DNA from 2 places in the Cupriavidus sp. LA-1 genome. Region 2 is predicted to be linked to the other one. Evidence: predicted binding sites of a transcription regulator. Region 2 holds the regulator's gene; the other holds the start of a gene.
What was found. Region 2 encodes FliA, which starts transcription of late flagellar genes. Its sites were predicted from a motif close to CTAAAGTTTNNNNNNNNNNNGCCGNTA; they were not measured.
Positions count from the first base shown of each region.

Region 1: the regulator FliA is predicted to act here: its motif matches at 5,401-5,427, upstream of ACZ5MJ_RS23330 (flagellin N-terminal helical domain-containing protein).

Region 1 covers NZ_AP031388.1:917,000-924,386, forward strand. The annotation lists gene ACZ5MJ_RS23300 (zinc-binding dehydrogenase) at 1-80, shown strand, start outside; gene ACZ5MJ_RS23305 (undecaprenyl-diphosphate phosphatase) at 243-1,079, opposite strand; gene ACZ5MJ_RS23310 (hypothetical protein) at 1,232-1,429, opposite strand; gene ACZ5MJ_RS23315 (ArsR/SmtB family transcription factor) at 1,587-1,913, shown strand; gene ACZ5MJ_RS23320 (arsenate reductase ArsC) at 1,995-2,489, shown strand; gene ACZ5MJ_RS23325 (aquaporin) at 2,495-3,199, shown strand; gene ACZ5MJ_RS23330 (flagellin N-terminal helical domain-containing protein) at 3,312-5,201, opposite strand; gene ACZ5MJ_RS23335 (SDR family NAD(P)-dependent oxidoreductase) at 5,734-6,492, shown strand; gene ACZ5MJ_RS23340 (metal-dependent hydrolase) at 6,674-7,201, opposite strand.
Region 2 covers NZ_AP031388.1:1,214,691-1,222,077, forward strand. The annotation lists gene flgC (flagellar basal body rod protein FlgC) at 1-399, opposite strand, end outside; gene flgB (flagellar basal body rod protein FlgB) at 407-814, opposite strand; gene flgA (flagellar basal body P-ring formation chaperone FlgA) at 1,084-1,893, shown strand; gene flgM (flagellar biosynthesis anti-sigma factor FlgM) at 2,057-2,365, shown strand; gene ACZ5MJ_RS24765 (flagellar protein FlgN) at 2,371-2,832, shown strand; gene ACZ5MJ_RS24770 (flagellar protein FlhE) at 2,901-3,338, opposite strand; gene ACZ5MJ_RS24775 (RNA polymerase sigma factor FliA) at 3,338-4,054, opposite strand; gene ACZ5MJ_RS24780 (MinD/ParA family ATP-binding protein) at 4,153-4,941, opposite strand; gene flhF (flagellar biosynthesis protein FlhF) at 4,953-7,292, opposite strand; gene flhA (flagellar biosynthesis protein FlhA) at 7,303-7,387, opposite strand, start outside.

The DNA.
Region 1 (7,387 bases), 300 kb from region 2:
AGGCCATCGAACAGGCCATCGACGCCGCGGGCGAGCTGACCGGGCTCGATGCAACTGTGGTGACCTTTCCACACGATTGAGTTCGCCTGCCGCCGTTGAGCTCACGAGCATCATGGCCGATCGAGGGAAGGCGCGCGCCTTGACGAAGTCGCCTCGACGCCGCCCATGAGTCCCCTCGCCTGGCAAAAACGACTTTACTGGACTGCGTGGCCGTCTGCGGCGCGATTGACGCAAGCGCAGCTTCACCCGGCGAACGTCCACACGACGACCGACGCGACCAGGCAGTAACAGCCGAACAGGTACCACCGCCCCTGCTCCAGCCAGCGCGACAGCCAGCGCAAGGCCAGCAAGCCGGCGATAAAGCTGAACACCATGCCCAGCAGGCTCGGCGCCAGCATGTGCAGCAGGCCGTCGGTCGCGCCCGCATGCGCCTTGAAGAAGCGATAACCCTCCTTGGCGATGACGGCTGGCGTCAACACCACGGCGAGCGCGAAGCTGAACTCCTCGGCGCGGCGGCGCTGCACACCCAGCAGCATGCCGCTGGAGATCGTCGCGCCAGAACGCGACAGTCCGCGAAACGGCAGGCACAGCCCCTGCACGGCCCCAATCCAGAGGGCACGCCGGCCAGTCAGGTCTTCGGTGGCCGTGTTGGCGCGCCTGGACGACACGATGATCAGCACGCCGGCCACGGCCAGACTGACCGCCATCAGCTTGGTATTGCCAAAGAGGTGTTCCACCTCGAAGCTGTCGGCGCCGCCCATCACGGCATGCTTGATGACGTACAGCAGGGCCAGCCCGACGACGCCCGTGGCTACCGTGGCCACCGCCAGCAGGACACCGTTGTTCCACAACGCCTTGGTCGACGAGAAATACGTCTGCCGCCACGAGCGCCAGAAATAGGCGATGACCGCGAACATTGTGCCCGTGTGCAACATGACCAGCATCAACGTCATGTCGGGCGAGGTCGGGTCCAGTCCCAGCCATTTCTCGGCCAGGATGACATGGGCCGAACTGGAAACCGGCAGCAACTCAGCAAGGCCCTGGACACAAGCCAGGATGATGATGTGAAGGGTGGTCATGCGATGTTGGATAGGTGCGATAAACGTTATGTGGTGATTCGCTCGTGGCACAGCCCAGGCTTGCCAGACCGAGACGGTACCAGATCATCGAGAAAGGCCTGTGCCCCGCCGCCTTTGCCCGTCACTTGTCATTGCGTCGCTGTCGGAAGCAATCACTGTCGGTGTCCCGGCGTCGATCTCAAGAACAGCAGGTAGGCATTATCCAGTAGCGCTACATCACCTTGCTGGGCGGCCAGCACTTCTAAGGCGCGCAGCAGATGATCGGCCGCGCTCATGTTTTGATCCCTCAAAGCTAACGTAAAGGCCGCGAGAATGGCTTCGCTCAAGGAACAAATGGGTGATTCGTTCATCTGCGCGCTCCTTCAGAAAGCCCGCGCTATGGCGCGTCGATGACCCGGCAAGTGCGCCCAATCTCAGTGTTGACCTTCCCTCCGAGGCAAGGTCAAGTGCCCTAATCGGCGTGTACGACCAATTGCCTTTCTTCCATAATTCCAATATATTGGAATTATGGAAGAAAATGACGTTATCCGCTCTCTCGCGGCGCTGGCCCATGGCCTGCGCCTTCAGGTGTTCCGGATGCTGGTGGTCGCAGGGCCAGCCGGGCTGACGCCCGGTGCGATTGCCGAGCAGCTTGACGTGCCAGGTGCAACCCTGTCGTTCCATCTCAAGGAACTGATGCATGCCGAACTGGTGACGCAGCAGCGCGACGGCCGCAATCTGATCTATCGGGCCGCATTCGATCACATGAACGCGGTGCTTGGCTTCTTGACCGCCAACTGTTGCCAGGGACAGCAAGCCTGCCTGGAAGTCAGCACAACGACTTGCCGATGCTGATGGAGATCTCATGAAAATTCCACGTTCACATCCACGTTGACGACCTGGGCAAGAGCAGCGCCTTTTACCTCACCTCATCTCATGACTACCAACGTACTGATCCTCTGTACCCACAACTCCGCGCGTAGCGTCCTGAGTGAAGGCATGTTGAATGACTGGGCGCAGAAGCTTGACAAGGATGTGCGCGCCTACAGCGCCGGCAGTGCACCGAGCGGTCGGATCAACCCCTTTGCCCTCGAAGCGCTTGGCAATGCTGGGATTGACATCTCAGGCTTTCGCAGCAAGAGCTGGGATGAATTCGCTGCGAACGATGCCCCCGAGATGCGCATCGTCATCACTGTCTGTGACAGCGCGGCGGCCGAGCAATGCCCGTACTGGCCGGGCAGCCCGGTCAAAGTGCATTGGGGGTATGTCGATCCCTCCAACGCGCCCGGCGGTGACGAAGGGAAGCGCCAAGCCTTCGAGCTGACGCGGCAGGCCATCGGTTACCGGATGCTGCAACTTCTGATGCTGCCGCTGGACTCAATGAGCAATGCCGAGTTGCAGCAACAGCTCGACCATATCTTGAAGAGCTGAGCGCCATGGTCGACTTGCGGAACAGGTTGGCGGCCGAAACGCTTGGGACAGCCTTGCTGCTGGCGATCGTCATCGGCTCGGGGATCATGGCAGAGCGGCTTGCCGGCGGCAATGTCGCCGTAGCGCTCCTGGCCAATACGGCGGCCACCGTCGGCGGCCTTTACATCCTGATCGAGGTCTTCGGCCCGATCAGCGGCGCCCATTTCAATCCGGTGGTCAGTGCGGTCATGGTGGCGCAACGCGAATTGCCTGGCGCGGCACTGGTCCCATATATCGCCGCACAACTTGTCGGCGCGGTACTGGGAGCCTGGCTGGCACATGCCATGTTCGACATGACTATCCTGCAGTTCTCCGCCAAGGTGCGCAGCGGTCCGGGGCAATGGATTGCGGAGACGGTGGCAACCGCTGGTCTGCTTCTGGTCATCCTGCGCGCCCCGAACGGCCGGGCCTCGGCCATGGTCGCGGCCTATATCGGCGCGGCATACTGGTTCACCGCCTCCACGTCGTTCGCCAATCCGGCGGCGGCGTTTGGGCGCATGTTCAGTGACAGCTTCGCTGGCATTGCACCGGGCAGCGTACCGGGTTTTGTGCTGGCTCAATGCGCAGGAGCAGCCATCGGACTCATGCTGCACCGCATGCTGGAGCCTCGCTTGGTGTGTGACGGACACCCTAACGTCATTGAGTCATCTGGCGAAAATCGGGTGGATTGACTCTTCTGGTGGCCCGACGTGGGGCGACGAGTCCAGCGCCCAATCGGCACATGGATGAAATACTGGCCGAGGCCGGGCACGGTGCGGCCGGTATGCGACCGCCCGCCCGCGATCAGTTGCGTCCCAGCAGCGCAAGCACCGACTGAGACTGCTGGTTGGCCTGGGTCAGCATCGCGGTGGCAGCCTGGCTGACTATCTGGGAGGCCGTCATCTTCGAGACCTCCACCGCATAGTCGGCGTCCTCGATCCGCGAGCGTGCCATATCCAGGTTGGTGGCAGCGGTTTGTTGGGCATTGGTGATCGAATCGAGCCGATTCTGTGCCGCGCCCAGCAAACTGCGCTGGCTGTCGACGGCGGCGAGGGCCCGGTCGAGCGTTGCCAAGGGATCAAGGGGCTGCTTGAGCCGGATCCCCTCGCCAGCTTCCACCACGTTGAGCACCGTCTGATTGGTGGAGGCATCGGTGAGCGCGGTGAATGTCAGCGGGTAGAAGATGAGAACATCCTGGCTGCCGTTGACGGTGCGGATGTACTGGGAGCCATCCTGCGCGGTTACCAGCGTGCCGGTCTTGGCCGACTGCGGGAGATTGAATACATAGTTGCCGCTGGCGTCGAGACCGAGCACGTTGCCGTAGGTCACGCCATTCCGATCGGTGTAATTGACCGTCACCTTTGCCGGGTCGATCGTCACTGTCGAATTGCCACCGACCGAAGGCAGGTCCGTGAACGATTGATAGGCGGTGCTCACGGCCCTGGCGGTCAGGGTTCGCGTGGCGCCGTCGTCGGTCATTGTCAGCGCGGCATCGTAATAGTGGAGATTGCCGCCGCCCGTATCCACCTCGATGACGTACGTGCCGTTGTTGCGCTGGAGCAGGCGCGAGGACGACGCGTTGATCACGGCGCCGCTGGCATCCTGGAACGCGACGGTGTCGGTGGCGGGGTCAACGGGCGGCGTCTGGGTGACGGTTGCCGGCAGCGTCGCGAAATCCCCGGCGGTCAGTGGCGACGTCATGTCGGCGGCTGTCGCGGTGACGGTTCCGGACGCGCCAAAGCGCAGGCTGGCCTGATAGTAGTTGCCGGCCTTCTGGATGAAGTAGCGACCGTCGTCGGCCTGGACCAGCGAGGCGCCGGCAATCGGCGTGTTCGTATCATCGAGCAGGCTTGGGGTACCGATTGCGCGCGAGGCAACCGCCGCCGGACTGTGAAACACCGGCGAACCGGTCGGGTAAAGCCCTACGTCGCTAAGGCCCGTTGCCGTATCGGTCGTGGGCAGGTATCCCACTTGCTGATAGGTTGGCTTGCCTGCGCTGTCCACGTCCTGCACATAGATGATGCCGCCGGCGTCCCGCACGAGGTTGGGACTCGTGCTGCCAGCCGGCCAGTGGACGGTGGTGGTGGGGCTGTCGATCATGACATTGGTGCTGCGGCCCTGCAGCACGTTCAGGCCGCTGACGGTGCCCGGGATGCCCGCGATCGTGAAATCCTTCAGCCCCAGGGCATTGACGCCGAAGCCGGAGCCACCCAGGTTGACGGACAGCTTGTCCGAGTCGTTGGCGCCTACCTGCAGATTGAGGTTGCCGGCGCTGCCGTCCAGCAGCCGCAAGCCATTGAACGTGGACTGTTGCGTGAGCCGGTCGATTTCCTTCAGGTTTGCATTGATTTCGGCCTGGACCGCATCGGTATCCGTGAGCGAAAGCGTGCCGTTGAGGCCCTGGACGCTCAGTTCACGAATGCGCTGAAGACGCGCGCTCAGGGAGTCCAGCGCGCCGCCGGCGGTTTCGAGCAGGGACTGCCCGTCGCTCGCATTGCGACGCGCCTGGTTCAGCCCGCTGACTTGCGCCCGCATGCGGTTGGCAATGGCCAATCCAGCTGCATCGTCGCGCGCGGAGTTGATCCGCAGTCCCGAGGAAAGGCGCCGAATGGAATCTCCAACCGCGTTGCTTGCCCTCCCCGCTTGCAGGGATGCGCTGAGAGCCAGGGTATTGCTGGCAATGATGAGTGCCATGAGTACGAGCCGATTATTGTTCTGACAACTAGTGTCCTGAATCGCAAGTTCGTTGCATAAGTCTGCCGATAAGCTGCACGATCCGTCGTCGCGAATGCTCGCAAGGCTCCAGCCTTGCTGCGCTTCGCTCCTAGGCTCGCGCACCTTCTCGACAGACTTATTTCTGCAACGAACTTCCGACTCAGGACACTAGCGAGGTTATCGACACATTCGAGGCCAAGCTTGAATGTAGCGTTTCCATACCAAAGTAGGGAGCCGCAGGCCGGCGTATTCGCTGCTCCGGCGGAAAGGGGCGGAGCAGTTGGCTCGCTTTGCTCTGGTGGAAGCTTCTTCAGCACGTCCAAAGCCAGTCGCCGTCGGAGGGCCATGGATTTCCCCGGTTTGCGCGAATCGGCAACAGCTTGTCGTAATCGGACAAGCACGTTGACATGATGCGATCCGAGAATAGAAAGAGCCAAAACCAGGCCCCGAGTTCAGGGCCGCATGGGTTGGGCTCAATATCGCTGACGTCATATCGCCTCAAGGAGGAATCGTGGATCTCAGGCTGACAGGTAAGCGCGCCATCGTCACCGGCGGCAGCCGCGGTATCGGCAAGGCAATTGCACGCCAGCTCGCCCAGGAGGGAGTGGACCTTGTGCTAGCTGCACGGGGGAAGGCGGCTCTGGAGGCAACAGCAGCCGAAATTGCGGCCGAGACGGGACGCCGCGTAGTAACCCTGACTGTTAACACCGCCAGCCAGGCGTCCGTCGACACCATGGTGGAACAGGCAATCGGTACCTTGGGCGGCATCGATATCCTGGTGAATGCGGCAGCGCTGCCTGGCGGCATCTCGCCTGCGACGGCCCTGGAGCAGATCGTCGATGCGGAGGCGCTGGAAGACATCAATATCAAGGTCATCGGCTATCTGCGCGCCGCACGCGCGCTCGCGCCGCACCTGATTGCCAATGGTTGGGGCCGGATCATCAACGTCGGCGGTCTCGCCATCTATCGCACTGGTCGCCCGGTGGCAACCCTGCGCAACGTGGGCGTCGCGGCCATCACCAAGAACATGGCCGACGAACTGGGACCGAAAGGCATCAATGTCACCGCGCTCCATCCGGGTGCCACTCGTACGGAAGTAACGGACGCTGCGACCGAAGCACGCGTCGCATCGCGGAATACGCTCGGGCGCATTGTCGATGCCAGTGAGGTGGCGAGCGTCGTAACCTTCCTCGCCTCGCCGCTGAGTGTCGCTATCAACGGCGATGCCATACCGGTCGGAGGTGGGATGCCCGGCGACATTCACTACTGATGCGATCGGGCGACGGGCACGACTACCCCGCCTCGAATATGGCCATAGTTCTGCAGCCCGGCCGGACGAGTCGACCGGCACTCCTTTCGTCGGTTGACTGAAGTCTGGTCAGTTTCGGACGTCTTTCCACCAGGTCTGAGCCTGGCCAGGCGTGATCACGGGCGTGCAAGGCACGACTCCATCACCAGAACAGAACCGGCCCAAGGCGCAGATGATGGATGAACTCGAGGCTATGTCGCCCATGAAACCAGAGGTCATCGGAAACAGCCAGGGCAATCAGCCATGACGCTGTGACGATGACAAGGTCGCAGCGCCCGCTGTTCCACCAGTTCAGGGAGTGGCGGCCGGCGATCCAGGGCACACCCAGCGGATTTGGCCAGTCGGCCAGCAAGTGCATGACGCCGCCGCAGGCAAAGCCGAATGCCGGCGTAGCCAGCGCATGCGTTCCCAGTGCACGGTATGCCCCCACCAGGAGGCCGACCCAGGCGATGCCCCAGTGCGTCAAGGTGCGATGGGTAATCCACAGGCGGCGCGACCTGGACCACCAGGCTACTTCCAGCCAGTCGGGAGCGGTGCTGCCGAGCAGCGCCGCCACGAAGCCAGCCACGCTGGCCCAGTGCCAGCCGCCATCACCGCGCTTCGCGACAACAGCGGCGAAGATGACGGCCGCCGCCCATCCGGTGGCGTGGTGCGCGTTGCGTGAGGCCATGATGGAGTTGCGCTGGTTCGCCGCTGGTCAGTGAGGGGCCGCAATCTTGGCAGATATGCCCGTGAAACGCCAGAGCGGACCTGACAGCGTGGTCCTTCGGCGCGCGAAGGGCCGCGTAGCGGCCTATCGCCGGCCAGAAGCGCCAACAGGTGCCATTTGGCAACGCATAGCCAACCCCTGCCTTCA
Region 2 (7,387 bases):
GATCGTCAGCGTCTTGAGCATCATGGTCTTGGCGGTGTTGAGCACCTCCACATTGGCCTGGTACGAACGCGAGGCCGAGATCATGTTGACCATCTCTTCCACCGGATTCACGTTGGGCATCATCACGTAGCCTTCGGCATTGGCCAGCGGATGCGTGGGGTTGTGCACCATGCGCGGTGGCGACGGGTCTTCCATCACGCCTTCGACCTGCACGCCGCCCACATCGCTCTGGCCGGGCGTGGGCGCCATGCCGAAGATCACCTGCTTGGCGCGGTAGGCCTGCCCGTTGGGGCTCACGATGCTGTCCGCGTTGGCCAGGTTGGACGCGGTCACGTTCATGCGCTGCGACTGCGCCGCCATGGCGGAACCGGCAACGTCGAAGATATTCATGGCTGGCATGCTGGCCTCACTGCTGGATCGCGGCCAGCATGGTCTTGATCTTGGCGCTCATCACCGCAAGACCGGATTCGAAGTGCACCGTGTTGTCGGCAAAGGCCACGCGCTCGGTATTCATTTCCACGGTGTTGCCATCCACGCTGGACTGGAGCGGGATGCGGTAGGCCAGGTCGAATTCCTCGCGGCCCGGCGCCTGCGCGGGCATGTGGCGCACCGAGGTGGTGGACAGCGACATGCCTTCATTGCGATGGCCGCGCTCGACGCTCTGCGCCAGCGTGCTGGAGAAATCAAAGTCGCGCGCCTTGTAGCCGGGCGTGTCCGCGTGCGCGATGTTGGAGGCAATCACCGACTGCCGCTGGTTGCGCAGGCTCAACGCTTCCTGCTGGAAACGTAGCGCCGCGTCGAGTCTGTCAATCATCTGGCATCTCCCTGCCCACGAAAACGCTCAAGGAACCGCTCACGAAAACGGAGCGGACGACCTTCTTCAGGGTTGCCATCTTAGGGGGGGACCTGTCACGCCAATCGGATGAATAAGGACGGGAAATCCATGCATTTCGGCCCGCCCTCGCGCGAGGGCCTGCCTACAATGGGACCCCGATGACAGATGTAAACGGGGCGCGCGGCCAGTCACGGGGCGGTGCGCCAGGCATGCCTTGCATGCCGTGCCGTCCTTGCCGGGAAGTCCAGATGAATCAGAATCGCCGCAACGCCCGCAGCCTGGCGCACGCCCTGCTGGCAGCCTGCCTGCTTGGCCCGGCCGGCGCCGGTGCCGCGCCGGCGCAGGTCACGCCCGTCGCCATGCAGGCGCCGGCCGCGCACGGCCAGCAGCAGACGGCTTATGTTGCCAACCCCATTGCCAACCCCGCTGCCGCCGCCAGCCCCTTTGCCGAAGACCCCGCGCGCGTGGCCGTCGAGCGCTTCCTGCTGCAGCAGACCGCCGGCTTGCCGGGCAAGGTCAGCGTGCAGGTGGCGCCGCCGTCGGGCGGCCGCGCGCCGGAATGCGTCGCGCCCGACCCCTTCCTGCCCGCCGGCGCTTCGCCATGGGGGCGCGTTTCGGTCGGCGTGCGCTGCGGCGGCGAGCGGCCGTGGGTGCGCTACATGCAGGCGCGCGTAGCGGTGCTGACCGACTATTACGTGGCCGCGCGCGCACTGGGCCCAGGCGAGCCGGTCAGCCAGGCCGATATCGAAGTCCGCCAGGGCGACCTGGGCACGCTGCCGCGCGCGGTGATCACCGACCCGGCCCAGCTTGCCGGCGCGGTCGCCGCCAACCGCATCGCCGCAGGCTCGCCGCTGCGCAGCGACCTGCTGCGCAAGGCCATCGCCGTGCGCCAGGGCCAGACCGTCACCGTGGCCGTGGAAGGCGAGGCCTTCCAGATCACCAGCGAAGGCAAGGTGCTGGCCGACGCCGCCACCGGCAATACCGTGCAGGTGCGCCTGCGCAGCGGCCAGGTGGTCAACGGACTGGTGCGCAGCGGCGACACCGTCGTGCTGCAATAGTCCTGCGCCAAGTGCTGTAATCGTGGCCAACAAGACTGGAAATCCGGGGCAACCGGCATGCGAAAATGCCGCCAACGCCGCCGCGTGGCGAATCCGGGCCAGGGGCCCTAAAGAATTCGCCGGCGCGTCCGTAATGCCATAGGAAACCAGCAAGGAACGCCCCGTGAAGATCAACCACTCCACCTCGTCCCGGCCCGCCGACGCCCCCGGGGGCGATGCCGCGGCACGGCCCCAGGCCGCGCCGGCCAGCGCCGCGGCGCCGTCCGCCGGCCTGAGCGTCAGCCCGCTGGCCGCCCAGGTGCGCGACATCAGCGCCCGCCTGTCCCAGCCCACTGACGACGATATCGATACCGCCAAGGTCGAAGAGATCCGCCAGGCCATCGCCGAAGGCAAGATCAGGATCGACCCGGGCAAGATTGCCGACGGCCTGATCGCCACCCTGCGCGAGCTTGGCCAGGCCGACCCCAAATAGCCATCATGAGCCAGAGCCTGATCCAGTCCCTGCAGCGCGAAACCGAAGGCATCCAGGCCTTCGGCCAACTCCTCGCCGAAGAGCGCGACGCCCTCAAGCGGGGCGACTTCCAGTCCCTGAGCGGACTGCTGACGCGCAAGGTTGAACTGGGCCAGGCCCTGTCCCGCCAACTCAAGGCCCGCGAAGCCCAGATGGGCGCGCTCGGCCTGCGCGCCGGCCCCGAGGGCCAGCTGCTTGGCCGCCAGGTCGACCCGGCCGTGGCGGACGCCTGGCGCCAGCTGATCTTCGCGGCCCGCACCGCACGCGACGGCAACGCCCTGAATGGCGCCGTCGTCAACGCCCACCTCGATTTCACCCGCGAAGCTATCCAGGCGCTGCGCCAGCATAGCGGCGGCGATGCCGGGTTGTATGGGAAGGATGGGAAGGCGGCGGCCGGGGTGGGTGGGGTGAGCCTGGCGGCGGGTTGAAGCTCTCTGCTGATGTTCCGTTTTTTCGTCACTTATTCAGAAGTGACGAAAAAACGGAACATTCATTCCTACCTGAACCCCACCACCACCTCATTGCTGCGCCCCTGCAGCACCGGCACCAGGCTACCCTGCCCCGGCACCCGGAACGCGAACACAAAGCCCTTGGTGGCGTCATCCCCAACGAACGCGTCGGTCTTGCCTTCGGCCTCGGGCAGCAGCACGCAGCGCTGGGCATTGCAGAGATAAGCTTGCAGCTCCACCGGTGGGGTCCTGACGAAGCTGTAGCGCCAGCGCACCGAGGTAATCACCCCTTCCGACTGCGGCAGGACGCCGGTGGGCAGGATCGGCGGCGACACCGCGCGCTGGCCGCGGCCGTAGAGGGCTGGACCGTTGACCGAGCCGGTCCACGCATGGCGTGTGCCGGCGTCGAACGCCGCCCAGGCGCAGGCCGATACGGCAAGCAACATCCAGCAGGCGCCCCGTGCGGCGCGGTCCGCCCCGCGCATCACAACAAGCCGCGCAACTGGTTGCGCAGCCGGGTAATCGCCTGGCCGCGGATCTGGCACACGCGCGACTCGGTCACTTCGAGCACCGCGCCGATCTCGCGCAGGTTCAGCTCCTGGTCGTAGCACAGCGACAGCACCAGCTTCTCGCGCTCGGGCAGCCGCTCGATGGCGCGGACCAGCGCCTGGCGCATGCCGCTTTCCATCAGCACGGTCAGCGGGTTACCGTCATCGCTGCCGCCGAGGTGGCGGTCCAGGAAGTCCTCTTCGCCGGAGCGCTCGAAATCCTCGTAGTGCAGCAGCTGGCAGCCATAGACCTCGTTGAGCAGCAGCTGGTATTCGTCCAGCGGCATCTCCATGGCCTCGGCCACCTCGGAATCGATCGGCGTGCGCCCTAGCTTCTGCTCCAGGTTGCGCTGCGTGCGTTCGATGCGGCGGGTGAACTGGCGCAGGCTGCGCGACTGCCAGTCGTTGGCACGCACCTCGTCGAGCATGGCGCCACGGATGCGCTGGCTGGCGTAGGTCTCGAAGCGCGCGCCATGGGTATCTTCATAGCGTTTGGCGGCGTCGAGCAGGCCGATCATGCCGGCCTGGATCAGGTCGTCGATCTGTACGCTGGCGGGCAGCCTGGCGGCCAGTTGCAGCGCGATGCGGCGCACCAGTTGCGCGTGCGCCTTGACCACGTCGGCCTGTTCGAGCTTTCCCTGGATCGTGTACATGGTGCAATTCTCGTGAATGCTGGATTGCTGGTCCGGCACGCCTTGCGGCGGCCGGCTGGCTCAGGGTGCAGTTCGGTAAGTTGGCATGGCTGGCAGGCTCAGGCCATCGCGGGGGTTGCGGCAGGCGCAGCGGCGTCTGCACGCAGCGGCCAGGCGCCGATGCCGCCGGCGGTACGGCGCAGTGCCGTGGTGGCCGGCGCCGCCGGAAACGCCTCGACCACGCAGCGGCCCAGCTGCACGCCGCGCGCCACCAGCGGGTCGGACGGCAGCCAGCCCGCGCACAGCACCTCGACGCCGAGATACTGGCTGGCGGTACGCGCCAGGTTGCGCAGGATGGCCTGCACCGTGGCCTCGCTTGCCGCCATGTTGACGATCAGGTGGAACTGGCGCCAGGCATACAGGTGGTGCAGGCGCTTGATGCAGGCGTAGGCATCCGTGATCGACGCCAGCTCCGGCCGCATCACCACCAGCACGTTGTGCGCACCGCCCGCGAGCGGCGACAGCACGCCGTCGGCATCGATGGCGGCATCCACCACCACGCTGCGAAAGCCACCTGCGGCCGGCAAGGTGTTTCCCGGCACGGGCCGGCCTGCCGGCAGCACCGACAGCACGCCGCCCGGGCCAGTGCCGGCAGCAGCTTCCAGCGACAGGCGGCCTGCGTTGACATCGGCCAGCGTGCCGGCCGGCCTGGCGCCGGACAGCCGCGTGGCGCGCGCCGCGGCGGCGTCTTCATCGACCAGCAGCACGCGCTCGCCCTGCATGGCCAGCGCGTGCGACAAACCCAGGGCCACGGTAGTGGCGCCGGCACCGCATTCGCTGGCGACCACCGCGATACGGCGTGTCGTGCGCGGCGCCAGCATCCGGCGCAGGCTCTCGGCCTGGTCCATGGCGAGGCCGCTCACGGCAGCACCTCCATCGCTGCAGCCGGCACGGCAGCGCCGCGGCCCGGATAGTTTTCCAGCACGTCGAGCAGCGCCAGCACGCGGCCCATGCCCTCGTTGAGCACCGGGCCCGGCACCGGCACGCCCTCGCGCACCGTGCGGCCGGCCAGGCGCGCGAGGAAGGCGGGCGCGGCCGCGGTCGGCGCGTGTTCCAGGCGCAGCACCGACAATCCGAGCTGCAGCGCGGCCACGGCGGCGCCGGCGGCGTGGCCGCTTTCGGCGTCCTGGGCGAAGTGGTCGATGGCGTGGCGCAACGTGCGCAGGCGCGCATCGGCCGCGTCGGTCCACAAGGCCCAGCGCGCCACCTGCGCGGCATCCTGCGCCAGCGCCGGATCGCACAGCAGGTAGCGGGTATCGAGCAGTTCACCGGTGGCGCGGTCGGCCAGGCGGGCCACCACCAGGCAGGCGTCGATGCCGCCTTCGGGCGTGCCCTTGCCGCGCACCGGGCTGTCCGGCACGCGCACGTCGACACTGGCCAGCCAGCGCACGGCGTCACGCTCGCGCACGGTGTCCTCGCCGACGGCGTGGAAGGTCAGCGTATCGGCCAGTGCATCGAGCTTCCAGGCGGCGCCGGCGCCGACCACGCGCGCGGTCTTGCGCGCGCCGGCTACCCAGCGCTCGCCGGCCTGCTGCCAGCGCGCCAGCGTGGCGGCGGCGGGCACGGCGTCAAGCAGGTTGACCACCTTGCGCGCGGCGCTCATGGCGGCGCGCAGGTTGGCGGCATCGGACTCGGCTTCGCCCAGCGGCTGGCCGGCACCGTGCCCCCGGCCGGTCGGCGTCACGGTAGCGGCCAGCGGCATGCCGTTGCGGTCGGCGAGCCACAGCGTATGCTGCATCGGCTGCGGCGCGCGGCGGCCGGGCACGGCCACCTGCAGCGTGGCGGCGGCGGCCAGCACGTACTGCTCGCACTGGCCGGTCACGTCGCGGCAGACCGCTTCACGCACCTGCTGCGACATGGCGCGCAGGGCCGGGGCGCCGGCGCTGCGCTGTTGCCACAGCGAGCGGGCCAGATCGAAACCCAGGCCCGCGCCATTCAATTCGGCCACGCACTGGCTCAGCGCGTCGGCGCTGTCGGTCAGCGAGCGCAGCACCTCGTCGGCGCCGCCTCGCGTGGGCGCCTCGTCATCTGCGCCGGCGGTGCGCCGGCGCGCGGCGTCGGCATCGGCAAACACCGAACCGCGGCGCGGCGTCAGGAAGGCGCGCTCGACCAGCGTGGTGCCGTTGGCCAGCTCAAGATGCTCGGGCACGCGCTGGCCGGTGGAGGCGTAGAACACCGGCAGGCGGTGGCGGATCACCACGTCCAGCACCGAGCCCAGGTGGGTGGCTTCATCCAGCTTGCTGATGATGCAGCCGTCGATGCCGCCGCCGTCAGGCGCGGCGTCATGGCGGTAGGCGTGCACCACTTCATTGAGGGTATCGCCGTGGCTGGCGCCGTTGAGCAGCAGCACGCGCTGCACCGGCGCGGGCACGCCGGCGAGCATGGCGATCTGTTCCGACAGGCTGCGGTCGCGCTGGCTCATGCCAACGGTGTCGATGATCACCAGGTGCTTGTCCTTCATCGCCGCCAGCGCGAAGCGCAGGTCGGCGGCGTCCTTCACCGCATGCACCGGCACACCCAGGATGTCGCCGTAGATGCGCAGCTGCTCATGGGCGCCGATACGGAAGCTGTCGGTGGTCAGCAGCGCCAGCTTGTCAGCGCCGTGGCGCAGCACGAAGCGCGCCGCCAGCTTGGCCGTGGTGGTGGTCTTGCCCACGCCGGTGGGGCCCACCAGCGCCAGCACACCGCCTTGCGCAAAGAGGCTGTCCTCGTCGCCCAGCACCGGCAGCTTGCTGGCCAGCTCGGCGCGGATCCAGCCCATGGCCGCGGGGCGGTCGTAGCCCAGCGGCAACCGCGCCAGCAGCGTGCGCGCCAGCTGTCCGGAAAAGCCCGCGCCGACCATCCATTCAAACAGCGATTCGCGCAGCGGGTCGCTGGCGGCTACGCCGTGCGCTGCCGCGCTGGCAACCACGCCAGGGGCAGGATTGATCCCGGCCAGCTGGCGCTCGATCATCGCGCGCATCGATTGCAGCTCGCCGCGCAGGTCGCCGATGGCGGCGGGATCGACCGCCGGCGCGGGCGGCACGTAGACCTGCGCCGTGGCCTGCACGCTGCCCAGATCCGTATCGCGCATGGCGACGATCTCCACGCCGCCCTCGACGGTGCGGTTGGACAGCACCACAGCGTCCGGGCCCATCGCTTCGCGCACCTGGCGCATGGCTTCGCGGCCGTTGGCCGCGACAAACTTGGCTACGCTCATCTTTGACTCCTCACGCGCCGATCATGGCGGTGACGCGGATATTGCGGTTGTCCGGGACTTCGGCATGCGACAGCACCCTCAGCTGCGGCATGGTG